Regions from separate parts of the Streptomyces sp. NPDC001410 genome, predicted to be linked through region 1. Evidence: riboswitches for the same ligand, from Rfam matches in the RefSeq annotation. Region 1 holds a riboswitch; each other region holds the start of a gene.

Region 1 (4,664 bases):
CGTGCGGGGCTGCGCGGTGGGTTCCGGGTAGCGGTCCACCAGTCGGGGGATCCAGATCCGCCGGAAGTCCTTGACGAACCGCTCGGTGTCCGCCGTACCGACGACGTACCCCACCGCCCGGCCTTCGCCGTCGTCCAGGACGAAGGCGAGGTCCGGGTCCAGGTGGCAGTAGGGCTCGGCGAAGATCGACGGCATCAGGCGAAGGTCCGGATAGAGCGCGCGGGAGTCGCCGCCGTTGTGCGCGGTACGGACGCAGGTGTCGGCCACCGCGTCGCGGTCGGTGGGACGGTAGGGGCGGATCGCGGGGCGGGTGTTCGTGGGTGGCATGTGGACATCCTCATGCCGATGGGAGCGCTCCCACAAGGGGCCGACGGGCTCCGGACGACGCAACGGCGGCCCCGCCGCTGGAGGGTGGGGCCGCCGTTGCGTCGTTCCGTGACGTGCGGTCGGTAGCGATCAGTACCGCAGGCGCTTGGCCCGGAGCAGCATGACGAGGCCGGAAAGGGCCAGCAGCGTGCCGATGGCCGCGGGCCACAGGTGTGCGCCGGTCTCGGCGAGGCCGCCCTGGACGGCCTGGGGTTCGGTCTGGCCGGCGGGGGGCTGCGCCTGTGCGGCCTGACCGCCGGCAGGGGTCTGGGTGGCCTGGCCGACCTCGCCGGCGCCCGAGTCGGACGGTGCGGTCGAGGCGGCCTTGTCGGCCTTGGCGGGAGCGGTCTGCTTGCCCTCGCTGTCCTGCGTGGTCCGGCCGTCCTGCTTGGTGGACTGGCTGTCCTGCTTGGCGGGCTTGTCGTGCTTGGTGGTGTTCGCGGGCGAGGTCGTCGTGTAGGTCCTGGGCTCCTGCGTCGAGTCGGAGGAGGCCGGGGCGGGGTCGGCCGGAGCGCTCGTGGCGGGGTCGGCCGTGGCGCCGCCGGTTCCCGTGCCCGGGGCGTCCGTCGCACCGGTGTCGTCGCTCGGGCTCGGGGCCGTGGTGGCACCGGAGTCGTCACCGCCGCGGGCTCCGCAGGTCCGGCCGGAGTTGATGCAGTCGACCATCTCGCGCATCAGGCCCTCGTCGAAGACGTTGATGAAGTCGCCGTGGTCGGTGACCGGCTTGTGCAGCTGCTCGGGGAAGGAGTCCACCGCGAAGAACGGCACCGTCCGCCCGCCGTCGTTCAGGCTCGGCGCGGCAACGCCGTAGACGATGCGCTGGACCAGCTGCGGGATCGCCCGGAAGCCCTCGGGGCAGGAGCCGTCAGGGCCGGCGAAGGCCACGTGGGTGCGGTGGTTGGCGCTGTCGATGTTGCGGCCGTCCCAGCAGCTCTGGAAGCGGAAGGTGCGCACCACGTCGCTGCCGGACGGGCACAGCGGGTACTTGTCCTTCAGCTGCCTGTCCTCGAAACCGGTGCAGCTCCACGAGGCGTTGGCGTTGGCGGGGCCGTTGACGAAGGCCTTGGCGTCGCCGGTGATGATGCGCAGCAGCCGCGGCATCTCGGTGACCTTGCCGCGCGGGCTGCCCACGAAGGTCAGCGTCACCTGCTTGGCCGTGACGATCTGGCCCGCGTTGCCCTCGGTGCCGCCGCCCGGGGCGCCGGCGTCCCGTTCCTGCTTGCCGTTCTGCAGCCGCAGCACCGGCCAGTAGTACGTGGATTTGTCGCCCTGGTCCACACAGCTGGTCTCGGCGTCGGCCAGGTCCTCGTCGCTGGCGAAGGCGTTGTTGGACTGGTTGCCGATGTAGTCGTGGAAGTGGTGGGCGCCGTTGGAGACACCGGGCGCGACGATCACGTTGTCGGAGTTGAACAGCCCGTTGGCGTTGACACCGCACTCGGAGGTGAACGTGCCGCGCGAGGCGTCGTCCTGCTGGGGCGGGTTCGGCACGTTCGGCTGTACGGAGGTGATGTCCGCGTAGTCGGAGGCGACGGGTCCGTTGCCGCCCTGGCCGGCGCCGTTCTGACCCTGGCCGGTGCCCTGTTGGGCTCCGTCGCTCGGGGCGGCGCCGACCTGGCCGGCGTTGCCGGCCTGGGCGGGGCGCAGGGTGCAGGCGGCCAGGGATTCCAGTCCTTCCGGCCGGTCACCCACCTGGTCGATGGCGACGGCGATCCGCTCGATCGTGGCCGCCCGCTTCTCCTTCAGCGGGTTCATGATGGGCTCGTCCGCGGCCGTGGGGTCCTGGCGGACGGACTCGGCCGACGCCTGGAGTTGCTGGTACGCGGCCGCGATCTGCTGGTCCAGCTGGGCGAGTTCGCCGTCGACGGCCTCACGGGCGCCGTCCGGCACCGTCGTCAGCCGGCTGCCGACGTCCGGGCAGTCGATCGTGGCCATGCCCGCGGAGCGGACCTGCCCGGTCGCGTCGGTGCCGCCGCCCCCGCCCCACGTGCCCTCGCTGGCCGAGGCGTAGACATTGGCCGCGACGAGCCCGCCTCCGCCCAGCATCAGGGCGACCGCTGCGAAGGTCGCGCGTCGTGCACGGGTCGGGCGTCTGCGCGTGTTGCGTCCCACGGAAGTACCTCTGAGTCTGTCGAGCGGCTCGGCATGGAAATCCCCCGCCCCATACGGATCCGAGCGCCCGAGTGTTCAGGCGTCCCGAGGATTCACCAGAATCTCATAGGCACCGCGCCACCCGGAGAGTGACTCATCTCGAATGGCAAGACGAACATCACATATCTGTATCGGACATTGCGCACTTCAACCTTCACACGGGCCACACAAATTGGCTAGGTTGACGACCAGGCCGCACGGCTCCCCCGGCGAACCACGCCGGGCCGCGTGGCCTCCGCCGAATCCGGTGCACCGTGGAGTGCAGCCGGAGCCGGGGACCCGACCGACTTCGGGGTGAATCGGCCAACGCCCTTGCGGGCGGCGGCCGTAGGGCACGCCTTCCGGAACCGACCGCCCGAACCCGACAGCTGACTCGGTAGGCGGAGCACGGAAGGAGTGCGTCCCTTCATGGCGACGGACAGCCGCGACGAGGTTCGGCAGCGGATCAACTCCCTCTACGACCGGGCCGAGGACGAGACGGGGAACTTCAACGCGACACGGGCCATGGCGGGGGCGACACGGAACCGTGGTGTTCCGCTGGCCAAGCGGCCGGCCCGGCGCTCGGATCCGGCCCTCGACGAGGTGGCCAAGCAGTGGTTCGAAGGGGCGCGGGCCAAGCTCGGCCCGTCCGTACCCGCGGTCCTGCCGGCGGACCGGATGCCCGACCGGCAGGCCGCCCCGGCTCGCTCCTCGGACCGAGCCGACCGCGATCGCCCCGGTGGTGACGGGGGGACACCGGGACGGGGTCTGCCGGAGTTGCCCGCCGGACCTTCGGGGCGGACGGGTGCCCGTGCGCTGCCGGAGCTGCCGAGTGGGGGCGCCGCAGAGCTGACCGCGCGGCCCGTGCCCGAACTGACGAGCCGCGCCCTTCCCGAACTGACGAGCCGGGTCATGGAGGTAGCGGCCGACCGCACCGCTCTGGAACTCCCCGGCCGAGCCGCTGCCGAGCTGCCGAGCCGAGCCATGCTGGAACCGGCGGGCCGCACCTCGGTGCAGCCTGCCGCCCTGTCTCTCCCCGCTCTCCCCGCCGCCCCGTCGACCCCGCAGCAGGAGTCCCGGGCACTTCCCGCCCCCGCCACCGGGTCCCGACGTCCTGCCCCAGCCGTGTCCAAGGCGGAGAACCGGCGCAAACTCGCCGCGGCCCGGGACGTGTTGTCCCGCGGCATCGCCCTGCGCACCGCGGCCGCCCAGCCCACTCCCACGCCGGACGCCCTGGGCACCGCGGCGGGTCAGGCACCACAGCCGACCGAGGACCAGTGGCGGGCACCGCAGTGGGCGGCACCCGGTGTGTTCCCGGCGCAGGAGACGGCCACCGTGCTCGGCGCGACCGCGCTTCCCGCCGGCACCGAGCCCTTCAGCCGTCCGGCCGCGACAACCCCTCTGACCGACACGGGCTCCTTCACCGCGCCGCTGCCTGCGGGCCTTCCGGCCGACACGGGGTCCTTCGCAGCGCCCCTTCCGACCGACACCGGGTCCTTCGCTGCGCCCCTTCCGACCGACACCGGGTCCTTCGCTGCGCCCCTTCCGACCGACACCGGGTCCTTCGCTGCGCCCCTTGCGACGACTGGCACCGGCGCCTTCGCCGCGCCGCTCACCGTCGACACCGGGTCCTTCGCCGTACCGCTTCCGACCGATGCTGAGGCTTTCGCCGCGCCTCTTCCAACCGACACAGGCTCCTTCGCCGCGCCTCTTCCCAGCGACACCGGGGCTTTCGCCGCACCCCTTCCGACCGGCACCGGCGCCTACGCCGCACCGCTCACCGTCGACACCGGATCCTTCGCCGTACCCCTCCCGACCGACACCGGGGCTTTCGCCGCGCCCGCCATCACCGACACCGGGTCCTTCACCGCACCCGAGACCGCCGGCGCCGCCACCTTCACCCCGCCCCCAGCCGCAGCCGCCCCCCTCCCCACCGACACCGGCTCCTTCACCTCACCCATCACCACCACCCCGACGACCGTCGCCGCCACCCCCACGACCGACACAGGCTCGTACGCACCCGCACCCGCACCCGCACCCCCCACCCCCCAGTCACCCCGCGCCCTACGCGCCGAGAAGGCCATCGCCTTCGCTCGGGCGCAGATCGGGAAGCCGTGTGTGTGGGGTGCGACGGGGCCGGACTCGTACGACTGCTCCAGCCTCACCCAGGC
Region 2 (4,664 bases), on a different contig from region 1:
TGAGCCGCAGCTCCCCCACCCCCAGCAGCGCCGGCAACTGCTCCACCGTCCGCGCCGACGCGATCGGGGCCGTCACCGTCGGCTGGGCGGCCAGCCAGGCGAGGGCGACCGTGGCGACGGGGGCCTCGTGGGCGCCGGCGATCTCGTCCAGGGCCGCGAGGACCTTCTGGCCGCGCTCGGACTCCAGGTGCCTCGCGGCCGAACCGGCGCGGGCGCTCTCGACCGTCGTACCGGGCCGGTACTTCCCGGTGAGGAAACCGGAGGCAAGGGCGAAGTACGGGACCGCCGCGAGGCCCTCACGGGCGGCGAGGTCCTGCAACGGGCCCTCGTAGGTGTCGCGGGAGACCAGGTTGTAGTGGGGCTGGAGGGCGACGTACCGGGCCAGGCCCTCGCGGTCGGAGAAGTCCAGGGAGGCCTGGAGGCGCTCCGCCGAGATGTTCGAGGCGGCGATGTGCCGGACCTTGCCCGCCTTCACCAGCTCGTCGAGCGCGCCGATGATCTCCTCGACCGGGACTTCGGGCTTGTCGAAGTGCGTGTAGTAGAGGTCGATGTAGTCGGTGTCCAGGCGGCGCAGGGAGGCGTCGGCGGCCGCCTTGATGTTGGCCGCGGTCAGGCCCTGGTACTCGGGGTGCTGGCTGACCTTGGTGGCGATGACGACGTCGGAGCGGTTGCCGCGGGCCCTGACCCACCTGCCGATGATCGTCTCGGACTCCCCGCCCTTGTGGCCCTCGATCCACGCCGAGTAGGAGTCGGCGGTGTCGACGAAGTTGCCGCCGGCGGCCGTGTAGGCGTCGAGGACGGCGAAGGAGGTCTCCTCGTCGGCGGTCCAGCCGAAGACGTTGCCGCCGAGGGCGAGCGGGAAGACCTGGAGGTCGGAGGAGCCGAGTGTGCGCAGGGAAGTCATGCTCTACGACAACACCGGCGGTGGATGATCGCATTCCGCCGCCGGTGCCGAGTTCCCGCAAGAGAAGGACGTGTCAGGGGGCGAGGCCCTTGTCGCGCAGCCATGCCATCGGGTCGATGCCGGTGGCCTGGCCGCCCGGGTGGACCTCCAGGTGGAGGTGCGGGCCGGTGACGTTGCCGGTGGCGCCGACGCGGCCGATGACGTCGCCGGTGCTGACCTTCTGGCCGACGGAGACGCTGATCGAGGACTGGTGGCAGAACCACAGCTCGGTGCCGTCGTCCAGGGTGAGGACCGTGCGGTAGCCGTAGGCACCGGCCCAGCCCGCCTCGGTGATGGTGCCGCTGTGGATCGCCTTGATGAGCGTGCCCGTGGGGGCGGCGAAGTCGAGGCCGGTGTGGTAGCCGGAGGACCACATCGATCCCGGCTGGCCGAAGGTGCCGGTGATCGTGTACGAGACGACCGGCAGCTTGTACTGCTTGGCCAGCGCGGCCAGGCGCTCTTCCTCGGCCTTCTTCTCGGCCGCGGCCTCCGCCGCCTTCTTGGCCTCGGCGGCCTTGGCTGCGGCTTCCTTCTGCGCCTTGGCGGCCGCGTCGGCGGCCTGCTTCTCGGCGGTGGCCGCCGCTATCGCGGTGGCCTTGCTGTCGGCCTTGCTCTGCTGCTGCTCGGCCTGGGCCATGATCCGGTTGCGCAGGGCCTCGCCCGCGTCGCTCTGGTCGCTTTCGGCGTCGGTCGTGCCGACGTTGGTCAGCGAGGCCGTGGTGGCCTTGGGCGCGTCGGAGGAGGAGCCGTCGTCGAACAGGGAGCTGACGGAGTCCAGGTCCGGCATGGAGATGGAGACCGGCGGCTTGCCGGTGTGGGCGCTGGCCATGCCGCCCGCGCCGACGGCGGCGATGACACCGACGCCGAGGACCGTGGAGCTGCGGGCGAGTCCGCCGCCGCGCTGCTTGCCCACGCGGTGCCGACCGCGTACCGGCCGGATGGACTCCTCGGTGGGGTTCCACTCCTCCCAGGGGCCCTCGTCGGTGTGCTGAGCGCCGAAGTAACCGAAGGTCTCGGTCTCGCTCGGCATGAACGGGGCTTCTGGAGCAGGCCGGTTGGACGCCACGAAGGCGCACTCCTTTCCTTCCTTCGCCTACCGGGTTAGCTGACGGGTTCGGAGCAGGAAGGTCTCCTACGCGCGTATACCTGCCGTGCTTCCACGGCGGCATCCGCGTGATTCACCCCAAGGTGGTGGTTCCCCGGTTCCCTTGCGGGATTCGGCGCGTGCGCACGGAGCCGCCTCTTGTGACGGCTGGGACGACCGCGCTGCGTTATCGAACGTTAATAGACCCGGACGTCAGATTCCAAGCCGTTCTGCTTGATCATTAACGTTTTTCGGGGCGGACGTAGGCGTCAGGACCGGTGGAAAACGGGCGAGTTGACCAGCATTCAGGAGTCTCGGCAATTTTGATGGTGTCTCAGATGTTATGCGGAGGGCTTCCGTCCGATCACCTTGGGTGACACTGGCGGGGCGTCAGGGCCGCCGTACGGCCAGCAGCGCCATGTCGTCCGTCATCCCGCCTCCGGAGTGCCGGCGCACCTCCGCGGCGAGGCGGCCGAGCAGCGCGCGGGGGTCGGGGAAGCGGCGTCCGGCGAGCCGGCGCAGGGGGTCGTAGAAGCGGCCGTGGGCGTCGCGGGCCTCGGACAGGCCGTCGGTGTAGAGCAGCAGGGTGGCGCCGCTCGGGAAGCCGGACTCGGTCGCGCGGTCGGGCCACCGGCCGAGGTCGGCCATGCCGAGCGGCAGCGCGGGTTCGTGCGCGGCCAGGGTGCGCAGGGTGCCGTCGTCGTGCAGGAGCAGCGGTGGCGGGTGGCCGCGGTTGACGATCCGGACCACACCGTCGCCGCTGCCGCCGTGCGGGAGTTCGGCGAGGACGGCGGTGGTGAAGCCCTCGAAGGCGTCGGTCCCGTCCCGCCGGGTGCCCTCGCGGGCCAGCGCCCGCTCCAGCCGCGCGGCCACCGCCTCCAGCGTGGTCTCCTGCTCGGCGGCCTCCCGGAACGCCCCGATGACCACGGCGACGGCGGCGACCGCGCCCATGCCCTTGCCGCGTACGTCCCCGACGACCAGCCGTACGCCGTGCGGGCTGTTCTGCACCGCGTACAGGTCGCCGCCGATGAAGGCGTCCTCCTGCGCCGCCTCGTACCGGGCCGCGATGTCGAAGCCGGCGATGCGGTCGTCCGGTTCGGGCAGGACGGCCCGCTGGGCGGCCTCGGCGATCTCCCGGGCGGAGGCGAGCCGCTGGTCGCCGAGGCGCAGGACGCGGTTGATGGCGGCGGCCAGCACGGCGACCGTGGCCACGGTGACGACCTCGGTGATCGTGTGCACGTCCGTGGCGGGACCGGTCCGGGTGGTGACGACGACGGTGGCGACCAGGGCGGCGAGGCCGGTGAGGAGCGTGGTGCGCAGCGAGGACAGGGGCGCGGCGATCAGCGGGGCGGCCGTGAAGAAGGGCACGGCGGTGAAGGCGCGCGGCGTGAGCAGGTCGTACCCGATCCCGGCGGCGACCAGGAGGGCGGGCAGGGCGCGGGCCAGGGTGCGCGGGGTGGGGCGGCGGCCGCGGCGTCTGTCCGATGGCAGGGGCGCGCGGTCCGCGCCGAGGCCGGGGTTCGGGGCGGGGTCGCGCGGGAGTCGGCCGCCGGCCCTGGCGTACGGGCTCTCCTCCAGCTCACCAGGTCGCACTGCTCTTCTCCTGTGTCCTTGACCTGCGTCCAGCGTGGCGGGAGCGGGGAGGACGGGCGACCGCTGTGGGCCGAGCGGATGACCGACTGTGACGTATGCCACTCGGTGTTCTGCTGAAGGATGCCTCGGCGTTCTGCCGCAGGAGCCGGGAAACACTCAGGGCCGGAATCCATTGCTGGATTCCGGCCCTGAGTCTTCAGTAGCGGGGACAGGATTTGAACCTGCGACCTCTGGGTTATGAGCCCAGCGAGCTACCGAGCTGCTCCACCCCGCGTCGTTGTGTCTCAAGCATACGTCATCCGCGGGACACGATGCACACAGGTATCCGTGAGGTGTCGCTCAGAGCAGCAGGTGGGCGTTCGGCTCCTTCGCCAGGGCCTCGCACTCCGGCAGCACCACGGCCGCCACGCCCGCGCTCTGCAGCATCCCGGTTCCGTCCGCCGCCGTCACGAAGGTGTCCGGCTCCCGCCAGGCCGTGACCACCCGCCGTACGTCCGCCCGCAGGATCAGCTCGGCGCAGGGAGCGGGGCGGGAGGCGCGGCGGGTGCAGGGTTCCAGGCTGCTGTAGACGGTGGCGCCGGGCAGCCGCGGGTCGGCGGGGTCGATCTTCGCGAGGGCCGCCTCCTCCGCGTGCACCACGGGGTCGCCGCCCTCGCGCGAGTGACCGCGGGCCAGCTCGGTGCCGTCGGCCGCGACCACCACGGCGCCGACACTGAAGGCGGTCTGCGAGGGCGGGCACAGGGCGGCGAGTTCGCAGGCGGTGCGCAGCCAGTGGCGGTCGGCGGCGACGGGTTCCGGGCCGGTGCCGGGTGCGGTGGGCTCGTAGTGCATGAGGACGACGTCCTCGATCCGGCGGGTCTCGGTGAGGCGGAGCCGGCCGCCCTGGTACGCCCCCGGGCCGAACAGGCGCGGAGCCGCCGGGTCGCCGACGAACAGCGGGGCGAGGACCAGCTGGAGTTCGTCGGCGAGGCCCTGCTGGAGGAGCTGGGTGTGGACGGTTCCGCCGCCCTCGACCATCAGGCGGCGCACCCCGCGCACGTCGTG
Region 3 (4,664 bases), on a different contig from region 1:
ACAGGAACACCGCTCCCGGCATGTGCCGCTCCCAGTGCTGTATGACCAGGTACAGCAGCACCGGCCAGAGCACCACGGCCAGCGCCAGCGCCGCCTCGGCCGGCGTCTGCCGGCCGAGCGCCGAGAACCGGGTGCCGAGCACGGCCGTGGCGGCGACGGCGGTGAGTGAGCCCGGGCTGTGCGCCTCGGCCACCCAGCGCTCCCGCTGCGCCACCAGCCGTACGAGGAAGTCGGCGGCCAGCGCCACCCAGGCGACGCAGGCCAGCCACAGGAAGACCCGGGACACCGTCTCGGGGCCCGTCAGATGCAGGCCCACCGAGACGATGCCGGTCGCCATGACGGCGGCACCCGCTGCCGGCGGACGCCCCGCCCACCACGTACGCAGAGCTGAGATGCCGGGCATGGGCCCGATGCTAGGCAGCCGCGCGGGCGGGGCGCGGAGGCCACGCGCGCGCGTGGCGCTCGGAACTTCGAATAAGGGGACGGTCGGGCTGGACGAAGGGGGTGGTGGTCAGGCGGGTCGGACAAAGCTGTGGATGATCGATTCGCCGCCGTAGTAGATCGACTCCTCGCGGACGTACGCGCCCGGCTTGGGGGCGTGGATCATCATGCCGTTGCCTATGTAGATGCCGACGTGGCTGATGTCGTCGTAGAAGAAGATCAGGTCGCCGGGCTGCGCATTGGCCAGGGAGACCGTGGTGCCGGCGTTCACCTGGTCGTAGGTGGTGCGCGGGAGCGAGACGCCGGCGGCCTTCCAGGCGGCCTGGGTGAGGCCCGAGCAGTCGTACGAGCCGGGTCCGGTGGCGCCCCACACGTAGGGCTTCCCGATCTGGGCGCGGGCGAAGGCGATCGCCTTCTCGGCCTTGGTGGCGTACGTCCCGGAGGACGTCGACGAGCCGCCGGAGGTCGACGAGCCGCTGGACGTGGACGAGCCGCTGGACGTGGACGAACCGCTCGCCTGCGCCTGGGCCTCCTCCTTGGCCTTGGCCGCTGCCGCCTGCTGCTTGGCCAGCTCCGCGGCCTTGCGCGCGGCCTCCTCCTGCTTCTGCCGCTCGATCGCCGCCAGCCGGGCCTTCTCCTCGGCCGTCAGCTGGGACAGCAGCTCGCGCGCGGAGGCGAGCTTCTTCTGGACGGTGGCCTTGGCGGTCTGCAGTTCGTTCTGCGACTCGGACAGCGTCTGGAGGCTCTTGGCGGCCTCCTGCCGCTTCTTCATGGTCGCGGCCTGCTCGGTGACGTAGTCGTCGACGGCGCTCTTCTGCCGCGAGGTCAGCCGGTTCATCAGCTGGCTCTCGTCGAAGTAGTCCTGGGGACTGTCCGCGAGCAGGAAGGTGGCGGTGTCGGTCGAGGCGGTCCCGGTCCGGTACTGGGCGGCGGCGAACGTGCCCAGCTCCTCGCGGGCCTTGTTCATCCGGGCGGTCCGCCGGGCGACCTCGTCGCGCAGGCTGTCGATGTGGGTGCGCTGCTTGCCGGTCTGCTCCTTGGCGGCGTTGTACTTCTCGGTCGCCGACTCCGCCTGGCGGTAGAGGTCGTCGACCTTCTTCTCGACCTCCTCCAGGCTCGGCTTTCCATCGGCCGCGGGAGCGGCGTCGGCCGTCTGGGACAGCACGGCCACGGAGGTGAGGGCGGCGGTGGCGAGGACCGGGGTGCGGAAACCTGCTCCGAGTGTGCCCGCGGGGCGCGACTTGCGGTGCGACGCCAAGGGAGGCGACTCCTTCCATGTGCCGCCTACCGGGTTAGCTGTCGGGTTCGGGCGGGTGGTCGGAAGGTTTGCCCTACGGCCCTCGTCCCGGGACGGGACGTGTGCCGATTCACCCCAGGTTCGGTGGGTCCCCGGCTCCGGGCACCGTGCGGGGGCGCGCCGGACTCGGCGGAGGCCGCGCGGATCGGCGACGTTCGCCGGAAGGGGGCGTGCGGCCCGCCCCGCAACCTAGCCAACTGGTGTGTCTCGTGTGAAGGTTGGTGCACGATATGTCCGATACATTTTCGTGACCTGGGTGTGGGATCGCTCCCGTGTCACGGGGTGATTCCGCTGTGTGAGGGGCTGTTCGACCGTCCTGGGGCGCGAAGGACCCGCCTTTTCCGAACCGGCCATGTTCCCGGGACGGCAGTCGGTTGTCGGTGCGGCGCCCTAGACTCGGAGAGCGATGAGCAGCCTCTTTGACGACAGCTTCCTGGCGGACCTCCAGGCCCCTCGCGGGCGCGAGGAGGAGCCCCCGCCGCCGCCCGAGGACGATCACGCTCCGGAGCCGCTTCCGGACGATCTGTTCGGCGGGAAGTTCGATGTGCCGCCGGACCGGGACGCGTACTACCGCGACGGCGCACCTCGCCCCGCGCTCGACGCGGCGGCGCTCCTGGAGGGGCTGAACGAGAACCAGCGCGCCGCGGTCGTCCACGCCGGCTCCCCGCTGCTCATCGTCGCCGGCGCAGGCTCCGGCAAGACCCGTGTGCTCACCCACCGCATCGCCCACCTGCTCGCCGAGCGGAACGTGCACCCGGGCCAGATCCTCGCGATCACCTTCACCAACAAGGCCGCGGGCGAGATGAAGGAGCGCGTCGAGCAGCTCGTCGGCCCGCGCGCGAACGCGATGTGGGTCATGACCTTCCACAGCGCGTGCGTACGGATCCTGCGGCGCGAGTCGAAGAAGCTCGGCTTCACGTCGAGCTTCTCCATCTACGACGCCGCCGACAGCAAGCGCCTGATGGCCCTGGTCTGCCGCGATCTGGACCTCGACCCCAAGCGCTTCCCGCCCAAGTCCTTCAGCGCCAAGATCAGCAACCTCAAGAACGAGCTGATCGACGAGGAGGACTTCGCCGCCCAGGCCGCCGACGGCTTCGAGAAGACCCTCGCCCAGGCCTACGCGCTCTACCAGTCGCGGCTGCGCGAGGCCAACGCGCTCGACTTCGACGACCTGATCATGACGACGGTCAACCTGCTGCGCGCCTTCCCGGACGTCGCCGAGCACTACCGCCGCCGCTTCCGGCACGTCCTGGTCGACGAGTACCAGGACACCAACCACGCCCAGTACGCGCTGGTGCGCGAGCTGGTCGGCACCGGCGAGCATGCCCCCGAGGACGTCGACACCCCGCCGAACGAGTACGACCTCCCGCCCGCCGAACTCTGCGTCGTGGGTGACGCGGACCAGTCGATCTACGCCTTCCGGGGCGCGACCATCCGCAACATCCTCCAGTTCGAGGAGGACTACCCGAACGCGACGACGATCCTGCTGGAGCAGAACTACCGCTCCACGCAGACCATCCTGTCCGCCGCCAACGCGGTCATCGAGCGCAACGAGTCCCGCCGCCCGAAGAACCTGTGGACCAACGCCGGCCAGGGCGCCCGGATCACCGGCTACGTCGCCGACACCGAGCACGACGAGGCCCAGTTCGTCGCCGACGAGATAGACCGCCTCACGGACGCGGGCGAGGCGAAGTCCGGTGACGTCGCCGTCTTCTACCGCACCAACGCCCAGTCCCGTGTCTTCGAAGAGGTCTTCATCCGCGTCGGCCTGCCCTACAAGGTCGTCGGCGGCGTCCGCTTCTACGAGCGCAAGGAGGTCCGGGACGTCCTGGCCTACCTGCGCGTCCTCGCCAACCCCGAGGACTCGGTGCCGCTGCGCCGCATCCTCAACGTCCCCAAGCGGGGCATCGGCGAGCGCGCCGAGGCGATGATCGACGCCCTCTCCCAGCGCGAGAAGATCAGCTTCCCGCAGGCCCTGAAGCGCGTGGACGAGGCGTACGGCATGGCCGCGCGGTCCACCAACGCGGTCAAGCGGTTCAACACGCTGATGGAGGACCTGCGCACGATCGTGGAGTCCGGCGCGGGACCGGCGACCGTCCTGGAGGCGGTGCTCGAACGCACCGGCTACCTGGCCGAGTTGCAGGCCTCGACCGACCCGCAGGACGAGACCCGCATCGAGAACCTCCAGGAACTCGCGGCCGTGGCCCTGGAGTTCGAGCAGGAGCGCGGCGAGGGCGAGTCGGTGGCGCTGTCCGACTTCCTGGAGCAGGTCGCGCTGGTCGCCGACTCCGACCAGATCCCCGACGAGGACGAGGAAGGCTCCGGCGTCATCACCCTGATGACCCTGCACACCGCCAAGGGCCTGGAGTTCCCGGTCGTCTTCCTGACCGGCATGGAGGACGGCGTCTTCCCGCACATGCGCGCCCTCGGCCAGACCAAGGAGCTGGAGGAGGAGCGGCGGCTGGCGTACGTCGGCATCACACGCGCGCGGGAGCGGCTCTACCTCACCCGGTCCACGCTGCGCAGCGCCTGGGGCCAGCCGTCGTACAACCCGCCCTCCCGCTTCCTGGAGGAGATCCCGGCCACCCATGTGGAGTGGAAGCGGACGGGAGCCGCCGCCCCGGTGTCCTCCGGGCCGGCCTCCGGGATCGCGGCCTCGCTGTCCTCGTCCCGCTCCCGCTCGTCGGCGGCGGGCGCGTCCGGGTTCGCCACCCGGCGGGCCTCCGAGAAGCCGGTCGTGTCCCTGGCCGTCGGCGACCGGGTCACCCACGACCAGTTCGGGCTCGGCACGGTCGTCGCGGTGTCGGGCGTGGAGGACAAGGCCCAGGCGACGATCGACTTCGGGGACGGGAAGCCGAAGCGGCTGCTGCTGCGGTACGCGCCGGTGGAGAAGCTGTAGGGAGACGAGTGAGCCCCGCCGGATCGG

The links. A riboswitch is a leader RNA that binds a small molecule or an ion and turns the genes downstream of it on or off. The one in region 1 is predicted to bind cyclic di-AMP.
Region 2: it holds a riboswitch for cyclic di-AMP, as region 1 does, so the genes downstream of both, ACFY3C_RS25900 (M23 family metallopeptidase) here and ACFY3C_RS07110 (NlpC/P60 family protein) in region 1, are expected to answer to the same signal.
Region 3: it holds a riboswitch for cyclic di-AMP, as region 1 does, so the genes downstream of both, ACFY3C_RS22400 (NlpC/P60 family protein) here and ACFY3C_RS07110 (NlpC/P60 family protein) in region 1, are expected to answer to the same signal.

The regions. Positions count from the first base shown of each region.
Region 1 is NZ_JBIAWE010000003.1:110,222-114,885, reverse strand. It holds gene ACFY3C_RS07120 (GNAT family N-acetyltransferase) at 1-327, opposite strand, end outside; gene ACFY3C_RS07115 (DUF1996 domain-containing protein) at 457-2,409, opposite strand; cyclic di-AMP (ydaO/yuaA leader) riboswitch at 2,741-2,912, shown strand; gene ACFY3C_RS07110 (NlpC/P60 family protein) at 2,923-4,664, shown strand, end outside.
Region 2 is NZ_JBIAWE010000012.1:20,462-25,125, forward strand. It holds gene ACFY3C_RS25895 (aldo/keto reductase) at 1-904, opposite strand, end outside; gene ACFY3C_RS25900 (M23 family metallopeptidase) at 978-2,009, opposite strand; cyclic di-AMP (ydaO/yuaA leader) riboswitch at 2,017-2,176, opposite strand; gene ACFY3C_RS25905 (PP2C family protein-serine/threonine phosphatase) at 2,418-3,620, opposite strand; tRNA gene ACFY3C_RS25910 (tRNA-Met) at 3,821-3,894, opposite strand; gene ACFY3C_RS25915 (dihydrofolate reductase family protein) at 3,960-4,664, opposite strand, start outside.
Region 3 is NZ_JBIAWE010000009.1:392,089-396,752, forward strand. It holds gene ACFY3C_RS22395 (tellurite resistance/C4-dicarboxylate transporter family protein) at 1-403, opposite strand, end outside; gene ACFY3C_RS22400 (NlpC/P60 family protein) at 512-1,699, opposite strand; cyclic di-AMP (ydaO/yuaA leader) riboswitch at 1,708-1,880, opposite strand; gene pcrA (DNA helicase PcrA) at 2,145-4,637, shown strand.